2 regions of the Micrococcus sp. TA1 genome follow, and region 1 is predicted to be linked to the other one. Evidence: riboswitches for the same ligand, from Rfam matches in the RefSeq annotation. Region 1 holds a riboswitch; the other holds the start of a gene.
The links. Region 1 has a riboswitch for thiamine pyrophosphate ahead of GGQ69_RS12975 (bifunctional hydroxymethylpyrimidine kinase/phosphomethylpyrimidine kinase). Riboswitches for the same ligand answer to the same signal wherever they lie in the genome.

Region 1 (3,433 bases):
GCCCTTCAGGGTCCGGCGCTCGCCCTCGGCCAGGTCGTCCAGCCCCAGGGCGCGCCAGAATCCCCGGTGGTGCTCGCAGGGCAACAAGGCGGTGAGCATGCCGCGGACCGGCGCCCGGTCACGGTTCGCCGTGGCATGGATGTACCGGTGACCGGTGTGCTCGGCCCGCCAGGCGGTGATCTCGGGCCGGCCGAGCACCAGGACCCAGGCGATCAGTTCTGAGGGACCGTCCACGGTGGCGGTCAGGTCACCGACGATGTCCAGCTCGCGGCTGAGCCGCATCAACACCGTCAGCTCGCGGGCATCCTCGGGCGGGTACAACATCATTCCTCCTCTGCCGGATCTCGGCATGGAATCCCAGATGATTCAGTTGGATACCAGTCATTTTCGGCAGCGCCGGAGGGATGTCAAGAGGCTTCGTGCGGTGGTCCCGAAGCCGGCAATCCGGCTCCTTCCGGTGCCGGTCACGTGGCCACCATGTTCAGGGGGCACACGGCGCGCTCGCATATCCCGATGATCAGCGCGTCCAGCCGTTCACCGACGCTGTGCTTCTCGCCCGCGGTTCCGGGTGGCAGCAGCGCAGGTGCGCCCCCCGGATTCATCGACGATGAACCAGAGCATCACGCCGTTGGTCTCGATGCCGACGCTGACGTACTGGGCGTCCGGCGCGGCGGCGTCGATCCTCACCGGTAGCCGGCGCATGTCCAGCCAGGACACCGCGAACATGCCCGGTTGTTCGGGCAGGCCGCCCCAGGGGGCAGGACCTCGGCCAGCGGTCAGGACCCCAGACCGATGGCCTCTCGGAGGGCCGCGACGGGCCGGTCGTGATGGCCGGGGGCGACGCACAGCACGGTTAGGACGTCCCCCTCGTCCCGATTATTGCCGACGTCGAGGGAGCATCTACTGCTTGACGGAGAATTCCTCGGAGGTCAGGACTGCCTCGGAGAAGCTGAACAGCTCCCGTACTTCCACGGACACCGTGGTCTCATCCCGCAGGACGTAGGCCTCCTGGATGGTGACCGTAGTACCCGGCTTGATGTCGGACATCGAAAGCGCCGAGTCGACGTCATCGACTATGGCGCTTTCAAGCTCGACGCCGCTCTGGAACGCCTGGTCGTGTATGGCGGTCATGAAGTTGGCGGCCTCGTCGGAGTTGTTGGTGAACTCATAGCTGACAACGATCGCCGGTTCTCCGGCGTAGTCCTTGGCGAAGGTCGCATCCTCGATGGTGACGTCGTACTCCCCGGTGGTGTCCTGATCGTCCGCGGGGGCCGCTGCGGGGGTGGTGCTGGTCTGCTCCAGCTCAACCGTCCACGTCTCACCGAGCGCGGCGGCCTCGTAGCTGATGGTGTCGCCGTCCAGGGTGAAGGTCTTCTGGTCGTCACTGGACGCCAGGAGTGCGGAACCCGTCTTGGACGTGTCATTGACCGAGTCCCAGGTGAAGGCTGCCGTTGCGTCCTCGGGTTGTTCGACGCTGCCGGCCCAGTACAGGGACTTCGATTCATCCTCCGCGTTGACCCAGTAGATGGTGATCGTATCGTCGACGATGGTCGCCACGTGCTTGCTTCCGGAGCCCTTGTTGGACTGTGCCCACTCGCCAGTGAGATCAACGGGCTCGGGCGCTTCCGGACTGGATGCGGACTGGGAGCCATCGGCGCTGTTCGATTCGGCGGTGTTGCCCGCACTGCCAGCTGGAGAGGCGCATCCGGTGAGCGCGAGGCCCAGGGCCACGACGAGAGCCAACGAGGTGGTGGATGTGGTGCGCACGGGGAGGTGCCCCTCTTCCTTGAGACGACGGTGATCGTCGTTCCTATGCGTGATGCCTTGAACCGGCTGAGGGTTTGAGTCGAGACGTTTCGCTCGATAGCCCCGTCGGTCCGTTGCGCCTGCCTATACTTGGCCGCGGACACGGGGTGCGCCGCACGGCGCTGAGATGACACCCGTGGAACCTGATCTAGTTAGGACTAGCGAAGGGATGTCCGCGTGACTTCTTCTTGCCATACCCAGATTCCGCCTGTCCCCGCATCCGGGCCCCGCGTGCTGTCGATCGCCGGCACCGATCCCTCCGGGGGCGCCGGCACCGCCGCGGACCTGAAGTCCATCACCGCCGCCGGCGGTTATGGCATGAGCGTGGTGACCACGCTCGTCGCCCAGAACACCCACGGCGTGCGGGACCTCCACGTCCCGCCCACGGACTTCCTGCGCGCCCAGCTGGAGGCCGTCAGCGACGACGTCACCCTGGACGCCGTCAAGACCGGCATGCTCGGCACCACCGGCATCATCGAGACCGTGGCCGCCTGGTGCGACGAGCACCCGCCGGCCGTGCTCGTGGTCGATCCGGTCATGATCGCCACCAGCGGCCACCGCCTGCTGCAGCCCGAGGCCGAACAGGCCATGATCGAGTTCTGCCGCCGCGCCACGGTGGTCACCCCCAACATCGACGAGCTCGCCGTGCTCACCGGCTCGCCGCGCGCCGCCGACGAGGCCGAGGCCCTGGACCAGGCCGCCCGCTGGTCAGCCGCGACCGGCGTGGCCGTGGTGGTCAAGACCGGGCACCTGGACACCCGGCGGGTCACGAACACCTGGGTGCACCCGGACGGGACGCTGATCTCCGTGCCGTCCACGCGCATCGACACCACCAGCACGCACGGCACCGGCTGCTCCCTGTCCTCCGCGCTCGCCACCCGGCTGGGCCGCGGGGACGCCCCGGGCACGGCACTGGCCTGGGCCACCGAGTGGCTGCATGAGGCGATCGCCCACGGGGCCGCCCTGCAGGTCGGTTCCGGCCACGGACCCGTGGACCACGGGCACCGCTCGCGCCGTTTGCAGGCCGCCGCCTCCGCCGCCCCCTGGTTCGCCCCCGACGCCGTCCCGCCCGTCCTCGGGTCCCCGCAGGACCTGGGTGCCCCGCGCCGGGACCCCGAAGCCCGGGTGCCGGCCGCCGTCGCGCCCGCCGGTCCGTGGACCGCGGCGTTGTGGGCCGCCGGGGCGGAGGTCAACGCCGCCATCGCCGGCTCCGGGTTCGTCCGTGCCCTCGTGGACGGAAGCCTGACCCGGCACGCCTTCGAGTTCTACCTGGCCCAGGACGCGCTGTACCTCAACGGGTACTCCCGGGCGATGGCCGCCCTCGCCGCCCGCTCGACCGAGCTGGACGCGCAGGTCTTCTGGTCCGGGGCGGCCCACGGTTGCCTCACCGAGGAGGCCGAACTGCACCGCACCTGGCTCGGTGATCGCCCGGCCCCCGTCGCTGGACCGGTGACGAGCGCCTACACGGACTTCCTGCTGGCCACCGCCCTCGGCGAGGACCGTGCCGTGGGCGTGGCCGGGGTGCTGCCGTGCTTCTGGCTCTACGCCCAGGTGGGGGCGATGCTGCCCGCGGTGCCCGCCGACCACCCCTACGCCGCGTGGCTGGACACCTACCGGGACCCGGGCT
Region 2 (3,433 bases), on a different contig from region 1:
GGCGGGGGTGACGGGTTCGGGCACCACCCCGGGCACCCACACCCCGGCCGCGGCCAGTTCCTCCCGGACGGGGCCGGGTGCGAGCAGCGCGGCGGGGGTGCCGTCGTGGCTGATGCCCCCGCCCGGTTCCAGGACGAGCAACCGGTCCACGTGCCGGGCCCACGTCCCGAGCCGGTGCTCCACGACCACGAGGGTGGCGCCGATGGCCTCGACCACCGCCAGGACGGCGTCGCGGACCTCGAGCACACCGGCGGGGTCGAGGTTGGCGGTCGGCTCGTCGAGCAGGACCAGCGGCGGGCGCATGGCCAGGACCCCGGCCAGGGCCATCCGTTGCTTCTGCCCGCCGGACAGTCGCGACGTGTCCCGCCACAGGGCGATGCCCTCGTCCTCCCCCAGCCCGACCGCGGCCAGGGCGTGTCGGACCCGGTCCCAGATCTCGTCCGGCGGGACGCGGAGGTTCTCCGCGCCGAAGGCCACGTCGTCCCCCACGCGCGAGAGGATCACCTGTGTCTCGGGGTCCTGCTGCACCAACCCGGCGTGGCCGCGCAGCTCGCGGGTGGGCACGCCGTCCAGCAGCAGCCGGCCGGTCTCCTCCGAGTCGTCCGCCGGGTCCAGCACGCCGGCCAGTCCGTGCAGCAGAGTGGACTTCCCGGCCCCGGAGGGCCCGGCGAGCAGGACCCGCTGCCCCGGTGGGATGGTCAGGTCCAGGCTGGCGACGGCGGCCCGGTCGCGTCCGGCGTGCCGCCAGCCCCAGCCCTGCGCGGTGACGGTGGCCGCGGTCACCCCCGGCCCGCCGGTTCCCGGTGGGCGCCGCGGGACGGGAGGGCGGCCAGTGCGCCCGTGGCCGCCAGGGCGCGGGTGGCCAGCCAGCTCAGCAGGCCGGCGATGACGATCCCGGAGATGCCGGTGAACCCCACGTAGAGCCACTTCCAGGCCAGCGTGTACTCGGGGAACCAGGCGAACAGGAAGGCCTCGTTGAGACCGCAGGCCACTCCCGCGGCGGCACCGGCCAGCAGGGCCACGGGAAGGGTGAAGCGACGGTAGAGGAACAGGAGGAAGACCAGCTCGGCCCCGATGCCCTGGACGAGTCCGGAGGCCAGCACGGTCAGGCCGAACTGGGACCCCAGCAACGCGGAGACGGCGGCAGCCACCAGTTCCGTGAACAGCGCGGCACCCGGTCTGCGGATCAGCAGTGCACCCAGGACCGCCGGGAACAGCCACATGCCGGCGACCAGTCCCGACGACGGCGGGAACGCCAGGAACACCCCGCCCAGTCCCGCATAGGCCAGGTTCCAGGCCTAGAAGACCACGCCGCTGGCCACGGCGACGACGGCGGCCACGACGATGTCCACCACGCGCCAGGTGTGGCGGGAGGAGGTGCGGTGGGCGGAGGTGCGGTGGGCGGAGGTGCGGTGGGCGGGGCCGCGCGGGTCGTGGTGTGGGCGGGAGCGCCCGGGACGGTCCGGTGTACCGGCCGGCGGGGTGGCCTGGTGATCACTGCCGGGGGTCTGCGTCGAGACCATGTGATGTCCTCCTCAAGGATCCAAGGAGGGGAATGGAACGCACGCCGCCCGAACCCTCGGGATCCGGGCGCGTCAGGCACCGGGCCCCACGCTCCATCGGAGAACTCGACTTCCTTCGCCGGTACTAACCGGAGCAGGTTCGAGGGTCTGCGCTGGGCGCACTCTCAGCGCCGGGCGGCGCTCCCCTGTCGTTCACGATGTGGCACCAGCATAGGGCACCACCCCCGACCCCTCGGCCACGGTCCTCCCGTTGCGGGGAACGGCTCTCAGTCCGCCCGCCCCCTGGCATCCGTGGGTGCCCGCAGGCCCGTGACCGCCGGCCCCTCGAGCAGGGTGCCGTCCGCGGTGAAGCGTGATCCGTGCAGTGGGCAGTCCCAGGAGCGCTCGGCGTCGTTCCAGGAGACGATGCCGCCCAGGTGCGGGCAGACCGCCGACATCCGGCAGGTCACCCCGTCCACCGTGGAGACCGCCACGGGCCGGCCGTGGTCCCGGCCCACCGTGCCCTGGCCCTCGGCCGGAGGCTCCTGGGGCAGGGGTCTGCGTGCGGCCGACGTCCAGCCGCCGGCCAACCGGGCACCGACGGCGGCGTTGTCCCTCAGGCCGGTCAGCAGGTCGGCCGGCGAGGTGAGGCGACGATCCATCGGCCTGGCCCAGTCCGTGGCACCGCCGAGGATCTGCGCGGAGATCCGCAGGGCGGCCGACACGCCGTTGGTCAGGCCCCACTTGTTGAAGCCGGTGGCCAGGTAGACGTGGCCACCGCCGCGGGGCAGTGTCCCCACAAAGGGGACGAGGTTGGCCGAGCGGTAGTCCTGCGCGGACCAGGCGTGCGTGCGCTCCGCTCCGGGGAAGTGCTCCCGGGTCCACGCCTCGAGGGCGTCCACGGCGGCCTGCGGTGAGGCCGATCGCCCCACCACGTGGCCGTTGCCGCCCACGAGCAGCAGCTCACCGTCGTCGATGGGGGCCGTGCGCAGGCTGCGGGACGGACTGTCCGCGGAGAGGTACATCGCCTGGGGAACGGGCCCCGGCACCCGGTAGGACTGTGCGTAGGAACGGTGTGGACTGAGCTTGGCGAAGTAACCGCCGCGGTCCAGGACCGGGGCCCCTGTGGCCAGGACCAGCTGCCCGGCCCTGATCTCCCCCGCGGAGGTGTGCACGGCCAGCGGGGACCGGTAGCCCGCGCCCGTGAGCCGCACCCCCTCCACCAGCGTCCCGCCGAGCCGGCGGAACTCGGTGGCCAGGGCGTCGAGCACCTGCATCGGGTGCACCTGCGCCTGGTCCTCCAGCCGGATCGCCCCGGCCACGGGGTAGGGCAGGTCCGTCTCCCGTGTCCAGGTCACGTCCAGGCCCGCGGCGCGGTCGGCCTCCAGCTCGGAGTGCAGCCGGGACAGGCCCTCGTGGGTGGTGGCGTAGGTGTAGGCGGGCCTGCGCTGGTAGTCGATCCCGTTCTCGTCCAGGTAGCGCAGCAGCCAGGACTGCCCCCGGCGGTTGCCCTCCACGTAGGAGCGCAGCACCTGGTCCGACTGGTGACGGCTGATCTCCGCCAGGGTGGTGCCCTGGAGCAGCGAGACCTTCGCGGTAGTGTTCCCGGTGGCCACGGCCCCCACCGAGCGGGCCTCGACCACGGCCACGCGCTGGCCCGCGCGCGCCAGCAGGACGGCGGTGGCCAGCCCGGTCAAGCCCGCGCCGGCGACCACGGTGTCGAACCGGTCACCCGGGGAGAGGTGGTCGGTGCCGGTGGCGGGGACCGGGTGGGTGTCATGCCAGAGGGACGTCCTGGGGTCCATGCTGCATCCGTCCTGTTCCGTCCTGCGGGATCCGATGGCGGACGCGTCCCGCGCGGGGAGGCGAACACCGTCATCGTAGAGGGGCCCCGTGCGCATCGCACCCTCTCAGACCCCGGATGCGCACGG

Region 2: another riboswitch for thiamine pyrophosphate. It lies ahead of GGQ69_RS10760 (ECF transporter S component); the one in region 1 lies ahead of GGQ69_RS12975 (bifunctional hydroxymethylpyrimidine kinase/phosphomethylpyrimidine kinase).

What each region holds. Positions count from the first base shown of each region.
Region 1 covers NZ_JACHNW010000002.1:363,514-366,946, reverse strand. The annotation lists gene GGQ69_RS12990 (hypothetical protein) at 1-327, opposite strand, end outside; gene GGQ69_RS12985 (hypothetical protein) at 535-726, opposite strand; gene GGQ69_RS12980 (DUF5067 domain-containing protein) at 901-1,767, opposite strand; TPP riboswitch at 1,900-1,993, shown strand; gene GGQ69_RS12975 (bifunctional hydroxymethylpyrimidine kinase/phosphomethylpyrimidine kinase) at 2,038-3,433, shown strand, end outside.
Region 2 covers NZ_JACHNW010000001.1:2,447,198-2,450,630, forward strand. The annotation lists gene GGQ69_RS10755 (ATP-binding cassette domain-containing protein) at 1-783, opposite strand, end outside; partial or broken gene GGQ69_RS10760 (ECF transporter S component) at 780-1,523, opposite strand; TPP riboswitch at 1,617-1,720, opposite strand; gene GGQ69_RS10765 (FAD-dependent oxidoreductase) at 1,790-3,307, opposite strand.